Regions from separate parts of the Ruminiclostridium josui JCM 17888 genome, predicted to be linked through region 2. Evidence: riboswitches for the same ligand, from Rfam matches in the RefSeq annotation. Region 2 holds a riboswitch; the other holds the start of a gene.
What was found. Region 2 has a riboswitch for FMN ahead of ribD (bifunctional diaminohydroxyphosphoribosylaminopyrimidine deaminase/5-amino-6-(5-phosphoribosylamino)uracil reductase RibD). Riboswitches for the same ligand answer to the same signal wherever they lie in the genome.
Positions count from the first base shown of each region.

Region 1: linked by a shared signal. The riboswitch ahead of K412_RS0107890 (ECF transporter S component) and the one ahead of ribD (bifunctional diaminohydroxyphosphoribosylaminopyrimidine deaminase/5-amino-6-(5-phosphoribosylamino)uracil reductase RibD) in region 2 are both predicted to bind FMN.

Region 1 is NZ_JAGE01000001.1:1,671,827-1,680,125, reverse strand. It holds gene K412_RS0107905 (TraB/GumN family protein) at 1-895, opposite strand, end outside; gene K412_RS0107900 (glycoside hydrolase family 3 protein) at 1,024-2,946, shown strand; gene K412_RS0107895 (hypothetical protein) at 3,238-3,537, opposite strand; gene K412_RS0107890 (ECF transporter S component) at 3,767-4,318, opposite strand; FMN riboswitch at 4,417-4,545, opposite strand; gene galU (UTP--glucose-1-phosphate uridylyltransferase GalU) at 4,702-5,574, shown strand; gene K412_RS0107880 (phosphodiester glycosidase family protein) at 5,656-8,299, opposite strand, start outside.
Region 2 is NZ_JAGE01000001.1:147,691-155,989, reverse strand. It holds gene K412_RS0100745 (dockerin type I domain-containing protein) at 1-683, shown strand, start outside; gene K412_RS0100740 (hypothetical protein) at 944-1,897, shown strand; gene K412_RS0100735 (SOS response-associated peptidase) at 2,206-2,826, opposite strand; gene K412_RS0100730 (hypothetical protein) at 2,961-3,248, shown strand; gene K412_RS0100725 (hypothetical protein) at 3,252-3,485, opposite strand; gene K412_RS0100720 (DNA polymerase Y family protein) at 3,495-4,736, opposite strand; FMN riboswitch at 4,924-5,049, shown strand; gene ribD (bifunctional diaminohydroxyphosphoribosylaminopyrimidine deaminase/5-amino-6-(5-phosphoribosylamino)uracil reductase RibD) at 5,133-6,236, shown strand; gene K412_RS0100710 (riboflavin synthase) at 6,256-6,900, shown strand; gene K412_RS0100705 (bifunctional 3,4-dihydroxy-2-butanone-4-phosphate synthase/GTP cyclohydrolase II) at 6,926-8,182, shown strand; gene ribH (6,7-dimethyl-8-ribityllumazine synthase) at 8,172-8,299, shown strand, end outside.

The DNA of each region.
Region 1 (8,299 bases), 1.5 Mb from region 2:
GCTCTACTTTATAGCCATTTTTCTTAAGCATATTAATAATACCATTTTCACCGGTCAATCTTGAAATATCTGCTATAGCAAAATATTTACCTCCGGATTTTAAGCTTTTAGTAACACAATCAAAGGTTTTTTGTATTACCGTTGATTGAGTAGCATTGATAAATGAATATAGGTTGATTAGCCCCTCGATGTCACCGTCTTTCCATAATACCGTTGCTTTTTTTACAGTTTCAGAGTCATTTTCTATTGCTTTGATAGTATTCTCAAGTAGTGAACTTTGAAGAGAATACGACATTGAGCTGAGTCTGCTTAGCTGTGAATCGGGAGATTCAATTTCAACAATTGACTTGCCGTCTTTTTTTGCTTTCCCTATAAAATATGATGGAATAGGGTTTTGCAAAAAATTTTGTGAGCTGCTAATTACAAGATTGGATACTAAGCTTTCAATAACCCAGGGCATAAAACTTTTATAAGTTGAAAGTGATTTTTTATTTTGAGTATACTTTTTTATAAGAGCGTCTGCTTTGTTGTACTGTTCCTTTGTTAAAACTTTATCTATCGTTGTTTTAGATAGCAGCCCATATTTTAAAAGGGCAGTTACGGTTTGGTCCTGTGTAGTTTTTGTTGAGTCTGTTTCCACAATAATTTTTGAACTTTCATTGTATATTTTTTCAATCTGTTCATTTAGAGGGAATATGCTTTTGTCCGTAATTGATAATGACCCCAGAAGGTATATAATATTTTTTTCTGAGGTATCATTTGGGTTTGTAACTTTCCATACGCTTATATGGTTATCCGCGGCAGTTATGACTTCACTAGAAGCTGAAGATGCCAAGGTAAGGCATATAATAAGCATTAATGTAATAAATGCAATAAAGAGTACTAGTCTTCTCATTGAAAACCTCCGGATTATATTAATTTATTAAATACTACTAACTATATTAAGATATAAGTATATTAATGTTGATATATTACAATTATTTTAATATTATAGTAATATATACCAAACATTGGGGTGATTAATTGAATTTCAAAAGACTGGAAAGATTACTTCTGACCTCTTTATTAATATTATCACTATGCTGCTGCAGTAATACTACATCAAACATATATAAAACTCCAAACAACACTAATATTTCCACTAACAGTGGAAATATTTTGGAAGTATCGGGAATATACAACAAAGAAAAATCCATCAAGGAAAATATAACTGAATACATAAAAAGAATGACGCTGGAGGAAAAAGTAGGTCAGATGATTATGCCAGAGTGGAAATATGTAACCGCTCAAGATGTTAAAACCTACTCAATAGGGTCTGTATTTGCCGAAGGGGGTTCTGCTCCGAAGGAAAACAATCCGGATGGTTGGAGAGCGATGATAAGTAAATATAAAAATGCGGCTAAAAAGTCAAGGCTGTCCATACCCCTCTTATTTGCTTTAGATGCTGTTCATGGTAACAACAATATGAAGGATACCGTTATATATCCTCACAATATAGCCTTAGGTGCTACTCGAAACGGAAAACTTGTAAGAGAAATCGGAACAGCCGTTGCAGATGAATTAAACTCAATAGGGATTGATTGGACATTTTCTCCGTGTGTTGCAGTAAGCAACGATATAAGATGGGGGAGGGATTATGAGTGCTTCAGTGAGACACCGGATCTTGTGACTATGTTGTCAACTCCTTTTATAACAGCCCTTCAGGAGAACGGTATAATTGCATGTGCAAAGCACTATGTGGCAGACGGCGCTGTTGAATTTGGTTCTGGCATAAATGGACTCCTTGATCGCGGGAATACCAATATCAGTACAGAGGAACTAAAAGATAAATATATATCTGTGTACAAGGATGTAGTTAAAGCCGGTGTTAAATCAATTATGGTTTCATACAGCAGTGTAAAGGGTAGAAAAAACCATTCAGAGAGAGATCTCATAGAATATAAACTTAAGCAGGATATTGGTTTTCAGGGAATCGTAATCAGTGACTATGAGGGCGTTGAATATTTAGATGGCAACAGTCTTTATATAAAGGTAGTAAATGCAGTGAATGCCGGGATAGATGTATTAATGGAAGGGAAACGGTGGAAGGAAGCTTATAAATGCTTACTGGAGGCAGCAAGTGAGAAGCGGCAAGATATAAATATGAATAGAATAGACGAAGCTGTTTTCAGAATACTAAAAGTAAAAATGGAATCAGGCAAATTTGACGATGAAAGTGATAGGACAAATGAGGATTATGACATTAGGCAGAATTTCAATGTTCAAATTGCAGAACAGGCTGTAAAGGAGTCCTTGGTTCTTCTGAAAAATAAAAAGAACATACTTCCCTTAAAAAAATCAGCAAAAGTTGCAGTTATTGGACCAGCTGCTGATAACATAGGTGCACAATGTGGCGGGTGGACAAAGACATGGCAAGGTGGCTTGGATACGGAAGAAAAGCGGTGGATGAGTGGTACAACTATTCTGGATGGATTTAAGGAAATGGCAGATGACGGAGGAGGCGTTATAATCACCGATCCTGCAAAAATAAAGGATGCAGATGTTGTTGTTGCGGTTTTAGGAGAACGCCCATACGCTGAAGGACATGGAGATGAAAAAACTCTGGGATTAAGTGAGGGACTGGCTTTTAGTGAGAATGCCAACACATTAAAAATTGCATATGAATCAAAGAAACCTGTAGTTGTCATTATTGTATCGGGGAGACCGAGGATAATCACAAATGAAATTAATAAATGGGATGCCCTGGTTGAGGCATGGTTACCTGGTACAGAAGGAAGAGCGGTTGCTCCAGTTATTTACGGGGATAACTGTAATTTCAAAGGACGGCTGCCTGTGAGTTGGCCTAAATCAGATGAACAACTCCCTATTACAATTGAAAAGTTGGATAATAATGAAGAATATGATGCTCTTTTTCAGTATGGATTTAGTTTAAAATATTCAAATTAACCCACTTTTCCACACTTATATGAACTTATAAGATTCAAATTATGCACAGATTTATACACATTATCCACATATATACCGCAATTTTAAAAGTATGTATAAAAGGCGGGGAATCCTTGATTTCCATGAGGTTTTATAATTATTCACAGTTTATTGTAAACTAGATTACATATCCACATGTTGTAATTAACAAATAATTCAGAAGTTATCAACAGTTTTTGGAGTGTTTTGTTGAAAAAATAAAAAGCGAGGAATTTTACCTCGCTTTTTAAAATATAATATTATAGTATAACTTTATAATTCTTCTTCGTCAGTTTCTTCATCACCGAGAATATCATCTTCAGCTATAAATTTTTTGTCATTGTCATCCAAACGTTCCAGATAGTCATCAATAAGATCAGAAGCTTCATTTTTTGTCATGTTTTCAAAGTTCATATCACTGACATCTTCGTTTAATTGCTCTGCCAACTCTTTGATATACTCAATCTGCTGAGTTGTGGCCAATTCTACCATAGATTTAACATGTTGATCACATTTTTTGTTTGTGCAATTTCCGCTAATCTTCAAAGAGCCGCATTTATTACAAAATTCCATACCAATATCACCCCGCAATTATTGCATTAGCAAAATTAAAATTAATTGGCATATGCTGCCCATGTGACACTGTCACATATATGATGTTAATAATATAATACGTGCTAATTATTTCAATGTAAATATGTAATTCCTAATATTTTATATTTTTGATAACATATATCATAATAGTTATCAAAAATAAATGCAACCATTTCCTGATTTTTGGGGTGATAGTTCCTGGATAGCCTTATTTTAGGGCTGTCTGAGACAATAGTCTGCCGATGGATTTGTACAATAATAAAGCGATAGCTGAGTTAATACCTGCCTTCATTAAATTAAAGGGAAGCAGAGCCGGAACAATCATTTTAATTACAGCATCAACAGGAGTTCCTGCAAACAAAGGATAAAATATCATGTTCATTGGTATCATTATTGCAGTCATAGCCAGACTTCCTAAAATTGCTCCTATAACAGCACCTTTAAAACTTTTTTTCTTTAAATAAACTATAGAAGCGGTACTTACCAAGGCTGACGTAGCCACAATATGCATAATGCAGCCTATCCATCCACCTCCAGTACTAACTGCCAGTGTTTGAACAAGTGATGTTACAATAGTGAGTATAATGCCTTCAACAGGGCCAAAAATAAATCCTCCTATAATAATGGATACATCTGCTGCATCATAAACAAGGAAAGGTGCACCGGGAAAAGGAAACTTCAGCGGAGATATTATAAGAATTACTGAAATTGCCACTAATACGCCCATTGTTGTCATTTTCTTGATTCTACTGCTATTCATTGAGATTTACCTCCTTATGGTAATGTAGATATAAAGCAAACTAAAAAGCCCTGCGAATAATAATCCACAGAGCTTAACATAACAAATTTATGTTGTTTATTGTTCTTCTTTCATCCAGACTGTACTGTCGGCCATGGAATCACACCATGTCTGCAAAACGCTCGCGGGCTAATACAAAATTGTACATTACCGCCGGTAGGGAATTACACCCTGCCCTGAAGATATTATGAGAGTTTCATTTATAACTATGTCAAAACTATAACATAAAATAGAAGGATAATCAATGGTTTGGGTTAAAAGGACATAAATGGGAACATTTGTTGCTATATAATTTAAATATATGGTAAAATAATATTTGAATAAAGTACATATGGAGGAAATCTATGAAAGTACGAAAGGCAATAATACCTGCTGCCGGTCTTGGAACTAGATTTTTACCTGCAACTAAGGCACAACCTAAGGAAATGATACCTATAGTTGATAAACCTACTATACAATACATTATTGAAGAAGCAGTTGCTGCGGGGATAGAGGATATACTTATTATATCTGGAAGAAATAAAAGAGCAATTGAAGATCATTTTGATAAATCCTATGAATTGGAAGAGGAACTTCATAGAAAAGGAAAACAAGAATTATTGAGCGTTGTACAGGAGATTTCAAATATTGCAAATATACACTACATAAGACAGAAGGAAGCAAAAGGTCTCGGACATGCTATTTATTGTGCTAAATCATTTATCGGAAATGAACCTTTTGCAGTTATGCTTGGAGATGATATAGTGGATTCTCCGGTACCTTGTATTAAGCAGTTGATGGATGTATATAACGAATACCGGACTACTATTCTGGGCGTTCAAAAAGTACCCCTACAGGACGTAACAAAATATGGTGTCATAGGGGGAACACAGATTGATGAAAGAGTATATAAGGTAAAAGAGTTGGTTGAGAAGCCAGAGGTTGAGCAGGCGCCATCAAATATAGCTATACTGGGGAGATATATTATTTCTCCAAGAATTTTTGAATTCCTGCAAACGGCTACACCTGGTAAGAATGGTGAGATTTGGCTCACAGATGCATTACAGAAGCTTATGGAGCAGGAAGCAATGTATGCATTTGATTTTGATGGAGACAGGTACGATGTGGGAGATAGAATTGGATTTTTAAAGGCCACTGTAGAATTTGCTCTCAAAAGAGAAGAACTGAAGGATGATTTTACAGCATTTTTGAGACATAAGATGGAACAGCTTCCTTAGTAAAGTGTTATTAAAGATAAAATAAAAACCGGAGACATTAAAGCATTTAGCTTTTATTGTTTCCGGTTTTATTTTTAGGATTTAATTAAATGACTTAAACTGATATGTTACTGAGTTTCCCTTAACTTTTACAACAGCATATTTTGCAGCACCTTTGTTGCTATCGCTGAAGCCATAGGAATCAAAGCCTGCAGTGACTACATACTTAACGCCTTTGTCCATATAGCTTGAATTTGAATTTCCTTTATAAAATACCCATACATTCTTTCCGGTTTTCTTTTTAAAATCTGAAAGAGTGTCTTTTAGGAGTTGTCCTTCTTTTGTATCATTGAATTTCAACGGGTCTTTCTCCAAAAATACAAATACGTTTTTACCCTTAAAGGAGTTGAGTTGATTAATAAACCATAACCACTCATTTGTGTTGGTTACACGTAAGCCACCTTTGGAAGCATTCAACTGTATAAGTTTATTACCGTTAATATCCAAAGATTTGTAACTTGCAGTAGTACTCAATTGAGGAACCTTTATACTGCTTCTTGTAAGCCCGTCATTTGAGCCAACAAGTACAGAGACATCAACAGAGCTGCTTATATGGCTTGCAAGTTTGTTAAGCATGTCAATCTGTGTTTTGTTGGTTGAACCATATGCAGTTGACTGACCAAACACTGAAAATGTCATTGAATCGTCTCCTGATACAGTAACATCCTTGTAATTTTCATCATTTGGTACAGTTGTTTTTGGAACCTTTGACATATCAACATCGGGATAGCCTGTATAAATCATTGTCAAGTTATCAAAATATACTGTACCTGAAGACTTACCGTTTTTAGGCTGGACAGCAAATACATTTGTTACCTTTTTTGGTGTATTTAAATCATCCAGAGACACTTCGAGGTACTTCCAACCTGTCCAAGTGATTCCTTTTGCAAAGTACTCACTTTTGTAGTTTCCTTTAGAATCATGGACAGTAGCCCCTATCCAAATTGGATTTTTGGATGAACTGTAAACCCACATACCAAGTTTTGATGTGGCGGAGTCTAATGTATAACCTCCATTTGGAAGGCTCAGATATGCAGCTCTGTTTACACTTAAATCAGTGGAAAAATCATATGTGATTTTCGCAGAATATTTTGCTGACTTATAAACATTAGATGCCAGACTAAAAGAGGCTTTTGCGGACTTATGCGAGGTTATCAGTTTTATTCCTGTTGAGTTAAAGTCCTGAATAACTTTTGTTATACCTGACTTTCGAATAGACACAGGACATGAAACTACTGCTGAACCTACTGTGGCGGCAATATAACCTGTTCCTCCGCTTTTATTTGCAGTAAATACATTTGATGAGGATACGTTTCCTACATTTCCGCCTGTACTCCATTTTATGTTTTCAGGGGGAATACTTGCTGTATATCCGTTTTTATCCCAACCTTTAAGGGATAATGTAACTGAACTTCCGGGGTTAATATTGAGCTTATCATAATTTAGTTCAAGTTTGGCTGGGGATTCCAGTACAGTAATAGGACAGGTTCCCACTACATGGTCACCAATTTTTGCCGTTACTATAGCCTCTCCTGCAGTGGTAGGATATAGTACGTTTCCTTTAAAAGTACCTTTAACACCAGAGACAGACCATTTTACATCATTTGTATTAATATTAACCGGATTCATATACTTATCCATACCTCTTGCTGTAAAAGCCCTGGAGGTATTAACAAATACATTCTCCTCATATGCAGTTACATAAAGAGAATCTACTGGTCCTTGCGGTGCTACCGAGAATATACCCAGAGATGCACCTACTCCTCTTTGTGAGCCATCTGAAGGCTTATTTTGAACGCTTAAACCTGTTGTACCCTGTTTTCTTGCTACAAGAGTAGTTGAGCCGCCTCCGTCTAGATTCAAAGCATTTGCACAGCCAAGTTCATGCATATATGATGCAAGCTCTGCTTGTGTCATACCTATACTGTTACTAGATTTTCCATCGATAGCAGCAATAATTAGGGTTTTTCCATCTTTTGATGTTCCAATAGCAGTTCTTGCTGCCCTTGTACTTGGAGACACAGGATTATGAGAGAAAGAGGTTAGAACCTTATCATCCTTAACAAGTATCGCTCCGCCTGTAAGAGCCATGGTCATTTTACTTGTATCAACGTTCATGGTTATACTGTATTCAACAGGATCCCCAACTTTGAAGTTACTCTTTAAATACTGAATATGACTTCCTGTCCCTAATACAACAAACCCGTTCTTTGGCATATTAATAGCGGGTTTGTTTTCACTGAACTCTTTTACAATACCATCTTCGACTACCATTTCAATCCAATCAGGATATTTGGTTGTGGCACCAGGAGTTTTAGCACCCCATTTTGCATCTATTATGGCCATTCCGTTAAAAGTACCATTATATCTGTTATATGATGCAGCAACTTTCTTTTCACCATTTGGAGTGATAAGCTCAACTTTGGTGTTCCAGTATGTAAATAGCGCTTCGTTGATATCATTAAGTGAAAAAGTTCCGGTATCTTTACTGTCTCTGGTAGCTGCAAGTTCAACTTTGCCTGAAGAAATAATAGGGCCATAGGTATAACTTTTTCCGTTTGCTCCGAAATCAAAAAAGCTGCCGTTAACTGCAGCAATTGCTCCGCTATTTTTTGCCAGATTTAAAACAGTTGAAGAACTTACTACGGATGTCTTATTTGTAAGGGTATCGACCTTAACATTTTTA
Region 2 (8,299 bases):
CTACATTGGCGAATAATGGCATACCTTCTCAGTACACAAATGGTATTAATTCCGGTAAAGTTAAGTATGTAATAATGGATGGTGGTGGAAACGATTGTCTACAAGGTTGGACTCCTGCACCATATAATGAAAACACTCCTTTTATTAAGAATGCTACAGATGCAGTTACTAATCTATTGAAAAAAATGAAAGCTGATGGCGTTGTTAAAGTATTTTATTTGTTCTATCCTAATCCAAACGGAGATCTCAACGGTTTAAAAGCAAAATTGGATGCATTAAGACCTATAATGCAATCTACAATAGCTAATACAACAGAAAAGCCGGAAACATATTTCTTTGATATAAGGCCAGCATGGGACGGACATTTATCAGAGTATACACTACCTGACGGTATACATCCTACTACAGCAGGAAGCGTGGCAACAGCAAAAGCTATGTGGGCAGAAATGCAAAAAGTTAACTTTTTCGGTACTAGTACTCCTACAATAAAATATGGAGATTATAACAATGATGGAAGCATTGATGCCTTGGATTTCTCAGCTTTAAAGATGCACTTGATGAATCCTACACATGCATACAATGAAGTTTTGGATCTTAATCTTGATAACACCATAGATTCAATTGATTTTGCTATTATGAAGCAGTACCTGTTGGGTATCGTAAAAAATTTACCTTACAAATAAAAATTCTGGTATAAACATCTGTCGTAAAAACCAAGGGATTCATCAAATAGCTGAGACCCTTGGTTTTTGTCATAGACTTTTGATATTATACAAGTAATAATATGATTAACATCCTAAAGGAATTTGCTTAATTTAATAATTTATCTATAGATATACAAGGATTATAAGTCTAAATGTACAGCCAATATTTCGGTATATGAATGGCGTATGGCGGTGTCTATTCTTAAAATACTTGTTTTAAATATTTAAGAGGTGATATTATGAAAAAACTTACATTAAAAGATTACAAAGAGATTGAATCGTGGATGTATCGTAATGCGAGACCCTTAGAATTAGCAATTTGGCAGTATTATTTTGAAAATGGCAGTAAAGAGGCAGTGCTTTCTGTTTTAGAATTTTATCAGAATGACGACGGTGGATTTGGCCATGTTCTTGAAGCAGATAGCTGGAATCCCAATTCATCGCCTTATACAACATTAAAGGCAATAAACATTTTAAAAGAAATTGGTTTTAATGATAAGCAGCATCCTTTAATACAAGGAATATTTAAATTCCTGGGAAGCAATGTCTATTGTTCTGAAAACGGATGGTATTTTAATATTCCTTCTAATGATGACTATGCTCATGCGCCTTGGTGGACATACAATATGGAAGCCAACGCTTTTGAAAGTATTGGACTAACCGCAGAAATTGTTAGCTTTATATTATTGAATGCGGACAAGGATTCTGAAATATTCAATAAGGCTCAAAGGATTTCCGATGTTATAATCAATAAAATCAGCACAGCGGACAATCATGGAGAAATGGGAGTTAGAGGTTACTGCGTGTTACTTGACGCTTTGGATAAAACAGGGTTGGCACTGAATTTTGACCATAAATCACTTACAGAAAAAGTAAAAAAACTAGTATATAATTTTATAGAAAGAGATACATCCAAATGGATTTATTACAATAAAAGACCTTCTGATTATATAAATTCTCCTGAAAGTATCTTTTATAAGGATAATCAGGATATTATAGCAAAAGAGCTTGATTACTTAATTGATACAAGGCCTCAAAATGGTGTTTGGAATATTACATGGAGTTGGTTTGAAAACAATGAGAAATATCCGAAGGAATTCGCTATAAGTGAAAATTGGTGGAAAGCCAGAGTTGCCATAGATAAAATTATTTTTCTAAAAAACTTTTGTAGGTTGGACGTTCCCTTGAAATAAATAATATTTATTGCCACACTACTACTAATAACTGTATGATAAGTCTAAATTAGGAAAATTAATTGGTTTATAGAGGTTGAATTCTATTGAAAAGAATACTATTAATTATTTGTTTAATGGAAGTTGTAATGAAGAATTCAAAACTAAGCCTGATGCAGAAATTACACAAAAGTGGTATAAAAATCTTTTTCAGGACAAATCTATAAGTTTTGTAGAATACTACTTTTGTATTTCAAGCATGGCAAAACTAATTTTAATGGCTTTACTATTTATTGGAATGTTAAGTTTTAAGATATTATTCGGTAAAATCACCCATTTTGGCTTAGCAAAATATCCCCGGCATAAGGTTTAAAAAACTTTGAAACCATTAAATAGTTACTATTGCAATCAAGCCAGACAAAAGAATCCTCCGGTCTCAAAATTACAGGCATCCTGTTGTGTATATATGACATTTGCTGGTTTGCATCAGTAGTCAGGATAACAAATCTGTTATCTACAGCTCCAGTGTTATCAATGAAACTGTTGTACAGTCCGGCCATATATATTACATTACTTGTTGCAGAGCTAATAAAATACTTCTCTTTTTTACTGTTGACTTTTCTCCATTCATAAAAACCACTTGCGGGGATAATACATCTTCTTGATATCAAAAGCTTTCTGAAAGTGGGTTTTTCGTGAACAGTTTCACTTCTTGCGTTTATAATAACACCGCTGGACTGTTTGAAATGGGGGAATCCCCACTTAAACAAATCAGTTGTTTTTTTACCGTCAGAAGAAATATCAGTTATAACTGGGACAGTATCAGTGGGAAAAATCTCACCTGTTTTCATTGCTGTGGCTTTTCCTTTAAGTTTTTCATTAATATCATTAACTATATTCCTAAGTTCCTGATTTTCTTCTTCTGTAAAAATAGCGTATCTTCCACACATAATTTTTGCTCCTCAAATTTACTTGGTGGCCTGCCTTGTCTATTATATATTTTACTCTATCAATGTAAAACAATAAATGGGGGTAAAAAAATGAAAAGATCGAATAAACTATTTTTTTAGTATTAATAATTTTAATGGTAACAGGGTTAAAAAATATAGTATACGCTGAAACATATGATACCTCAGCAGAAGATACTATATATGTTAGTGGATACATTTCTAAGAATACTACATGGACTAACGACTATACTTACGTAGTTGATGGAGGTATAATTATTCAGCCAGGCGTAAAACTTCAGATTGACCAAGGAGTAATTGTGAAGTTTACCAAAGGAAGTGAGATTGTTGTAAATGGTACACTAACTGCTTCGGGAACGGAATCAGATAAAGTTGTATTTACCAGCAATAGTGATGTAGCATAAGAGTTACTTGCCCTCTATAAACCACCGGCCTTCTTCGAAAAAAATAAATATTTCTTTTCCCATGACCCTACAACGGTAGCGGATACCTTGGCCACCTACCTTTAAGCTTGCCGCTTTTTTATGGTCATATACCTTGTCTATTATATACTTTACTCCATCTTCCCAGACAAAGGAAACAGGTATCAGCTCACCATTTGGGGAAAATGTTGCATTTAATTGAACAAAAACCTTTTTCATAACATCACCTTATCTAAAAAATGAAACAGGATGAATAATGTTGTCTTCAACAGGGTTGGCATTAAGGGCACTATCTTTAAGTAAAATTGCCTTTTGAACAGAGTAATGCCCAAATCTTTTACGAATTGCATCAATACTGAATTCCAGATTCTCTAATCGCGGACGTTTATTATAATCCTCAAAAAGGAAAAGCTGGGTATGAGTGTCCGCAGTAACTAAATCAGTTGCACGTACACCAAGAGAGCGTATAGGTCTGTGCCAACCCCAATTTGTATTAAAAATATCCATAGCTTTACGTGAAATTTCACCGGATATATAGCTGGGGGCCGGAAGCCTTCCTTGTCGTTCAATTGATGCAAGCTGGTTATCACGAATATAAATCTGTATTGTAGAACCCTTTAAATTATGTTTTCTAAGCCTATGTGCAACACTTTCAGCTAATACAGTAAAAGTAACTTTCACATCCTCTGTGTTTACAAGATCTCTAGCGGTTGTCATGCTGTTTCCTATGCCCTTTATAGTTTCATGATAATCTGTTGCAGTTACTTCGGAATAGTCCATGCCATTAGCAAAACTCCAGATAGTTTCGCCCCATTTTCCAAGATAACTTTTAATAAAAGAAAGAGGTGTTTTTGCAAGATCTCCGATAGTCATTATACCGACCCGGATAAGCTTTCTTCGTGTTGACCTGCCTACATAAAGCAATTCTCCAACGTCTAAATTCCAAACCTTTTCTTTGAAATTATTTTGATTAATAACAGTAGTAGCATCGGGCTTTTGTAAATCAGACCCAAGCTTTGCAAATATCTTATTGAAGCTGACTCCTATTGAAGCAGTAATGCCAAGTTCTGTTTTAATTAGTTCACGTATTTCATTTGCAATTTTTTCTCCGTTCCCGAAAAGATTTGTGCTTTCAGAAACGTCAATCCAGCACTCATCTATACCGAAACTTTCAACAAGATTGGAATATCTCGAGTAAATTTCTCTGGCTTCCTTTGAAAACCTCAGATATAAAGCATAATTTGGATTAATTACTACAAGGTTTGGACACTTTTGCTTTGCCTGCCAGATAGCCTCGCCTGTTTTTATACCAAACTTTTTTGCAATATAGTTTTTAGCCAGGACAATACCGTGACGCAAATCCTGACTTCCACACACGGCTAAAGGACAATCCCTATACTGTGGATTGTACAGACATTCAACAGAAGCGTAAAAATTATTGAGGTCACAGTGTAAAATTACTCTATCCATAAAGTCACTCCAGTCAGAACATTTGTTCGTAATAATATTATAAATCCGAACAAACGTTCTTGTAAAGAGGTAAAATTTTGTAATACTAATATTTGTGTGTTCTGTGTTTTGGTAATAAAACTATAGCTTGACTAATATATCCAATACTGCTATAGTTTACTTTAATAAAATATGTTAATAATGATAATGACACTTCAGGGATAGGTGAAAATCCTTACCGGCGGTAGATAGCACAAGCTATAAGCCCGCGAGCGAAAGCAGATCCGGTCAAACTCCGGAGCCGACAGTACAGTCTGGATGAAAGATAGTGTATTTAATTTTGCTATTTTGTCCCCAGGGGTTGTCTTCCTCTGGGGATTTTTAAATTTTAAGGAAATAAAAGCAAGGAGAACAAAAATGAATATACATGAGTTCTATATGAAAAGAGCATTGGAAATTGCAAAAGGAGGGTGGGGGAGAACAAACCCAAATCCATTGGTGGGAGCAGTTATAGTAAAAGATGGGAAAATAATATCCGAGGGCTTCCATGAAGCCTTGGGTTGTGCCCATGCTGAAGTTAGTGCTTTTAAAAATGCTACAGCGGATATTTCAGAAGCTACTCTTTATGTAAATCTTGAGCCTTGCTCACATTATGGAAGAACACCTCCGTGTGCAAAAGCAATTGTTGAGTCTGGAATAAAAGAAGTAGTTGTCTCAATGGTGGACCCAAACCCAAAGGTGTCAGGTAAGGGCATACAAATACTAAAAGATGCCAATATTAATGTCATAGTAGGAGTCCTTGAGGAAGAGGCAAAAAGGCTGAATGAAATTTTTATACACTATATAACTAAAAGGCTTCCATTTGTAATTATGAAAACGGCAATGACATTGGACGGCAAAATTGCATCGGTTACAGGAGATTCCAAATGGATAAGCGGTGAATCATCAAGGGAGTATGTCCATACTATACGCAATAGAGTATCGTCAATTATGGTAGGGGTAAACACAGTAATAAATGACAATCCTGCATTGACATCAAGACCAACCTTGGGAGAAGGCATTGATCCTGTACGTATTGTAGTGGACAGCAGCGGAAGGATTCCAATGGACAGTAGAGTTATTAATTGTGATTCTAAGGCAGGACTTATACTTGCAACAACAGATAAAATCAATAAAGACAAGGAAAACCAGCTTTTATCCCGAGGCGTTAGAATAATAAAAACGGATATAAAAAATGGAAAGGTAAATCTCAAGGAGCTTATGGAAGAATTATACAAGCTTGAAATTGACAGTGTCCTTTTGGAAGGAGGAGGTACCCTTAACTTTTCGGCACTTGAGGCAGGCATAGTGAATAAGGTAATGACCTTCATTTCACCTAAAATAATAGGCGGTAGTTCGGCTGTAACGCCTGTAGGGGGAAATGGAATAGAAAAAATGAAGGATGCAATAGCACTGTCGAATGTTAGAGTTGAAAGTTTTGACAGAGATGTACTTATTGAGGGATATATTGCAGACAAATAAGGATTTGGGAGGTGAAAGGGTGTTTACTGGAATTGTTGAGGAAATGGGAAGTGTAAAAAACATTGTATATGGCAGCAGCTCAATAAAACTTTTCATAGAATGTGCCACTGTAATTGAAGGCACTGTTAAAGGGGACAGCATAGCTGTAAACGGTATATGCCTTACTGTTACTGAATTAGGAGAAAAATGGTTTGCGGCGGATGTAATGCCGGAAACCATGCGAAAAACAGGACTTGAAAAGCTAAAACCCGGAAGAAAAGTAAACTTGGAGAGAGCATTAAGACTTGCTGACAGACTGGGAGGCCATATAGTAAGCGGTCATATAGACGGAACAGGGACTATTACCGGATTAAAAAAAGAGGATAACGCAGTTCTTATTACCATTACTGCACCCAAACAGATTATGAAATATATTGTTCAAAAAGGTTCTGTGGCTTTGGACGGTACAAGTCTTACCATTGCGGAGGTGACTTCAAATACCTTTACGGTTTCTCTCATACCTTTGACACGAGGATTCACCATACTTGGCTCTAAAAGTATAGGTGATGAAGTAAATATAGAATGTGACATTATAGGGAAGTACGTAGAAAAGATGTTAAAAGGTGAAATCTTGGAGTCAGAGCATTTATCAGCTGAATTTCTTAGAGAACACGGGTTTATGTAATATAAAATAAAAAGGAGTGAACTTCATGAATTTTAGTACTATAGAAGAAGCAATTGAGGATATCCGCCAAGGCAAAATAATTGTAGTGGTAGATGATGAAGACAGGGAAAATGAGGGAGATCTTATTATGGCAGCAGAAAAGGCTACCCCTGAAAGTATAAATTTCATGGCTACCTATGGCAAGGGAATGATATGCGTTCCACTGACAGAAGACAGAGCACAAGAGTTGGAGCTTTTTCCCATGGTAAGTCACAATGAGGAACGCCTTGGTACGGCATTTACGGTAACTGTAGACCACAAGGATTCAACAACAGGAATCTCGGCCTTTGAAAGAGCACATACAATAGTTGAACTTACAAATAAGAATGCACGTCCGGGAGATTTCAAAAAGCCGGGACATGTATTTCCTCTTACGGCACGAGACGGAGGAGTTCTAAAACGTGCCGGACATACCGAAGCTGCAGTTGATTTGGCTAGAATGGCAGGATTGCACCCGGCGGGTGTAATATGTGAAATAATGAATGATGACGGAAGGATGGCAAGGGTTCCTCAATTAATGGAATTCTGCAAAAAGCATGGTTTAAAGATAATAACTGTAGCAGGTCTCATTGAGTATCGCAGAAAAAATGAAAAGTTGATTAAAAGAGCTGCCGAAGCAAAAATGCCTACTGCTTATGGGGAATTCACAATAGTTGGTTATGAGAATACTACTAATGGAGAACACCATGTGGCACTTGTTAAGGGAGATGTTGCAGGCTCAACAGAGCCTGTTCTGGTCAGAGTACATTCAGAATGTCTTACTGGAGATGCTTTTCATTCCAAAAGGTGCGACTGCGGAGAACAGCTAGAAGCCGCAATGAGCAGAATTAACAGTGAAGGAAAAGGTGTTTTGCTTTATATGCGTCAGGAGGGAAGGGGAATTGGTCTGATAAATAAAATACGTGCATATGAGCTTCAGGACCAAGGACTGGATACCGTTGAGGCAAATATAAAACTGGGCTTTCCAGCAGATTTGCGTGAATACGGCATAGGTGCCCAAATCCTGTACGATTTAGGAATCAAAAAAATAAGGCTTTTGACTAACAATCCCAAAAAACTCATTGGGCTAAATGGATATGGTCTGGAGGTAGTTGGACGAGAGCCTATTCAAATAAAAGAAAATGAAAAAAATGAATTTTATCTTAGAACTAAAAAAGAAAAAATGGGCCATTTATTTGAAGGCTTAAATAATAGTGAGAAAAATACAACAGCACATCAGGAGGGAAATAAAAATGTCGATTAAAACAAATGAAGGAAATCTTATTGCAAGTGGTTTGAAGTTTGGAATTGTTGTAGGGCGTTTTAATGATTTTATAAGCAGTAAGCTTTTGTCCGGAGCAATAGACGGATTGGTAAGGCA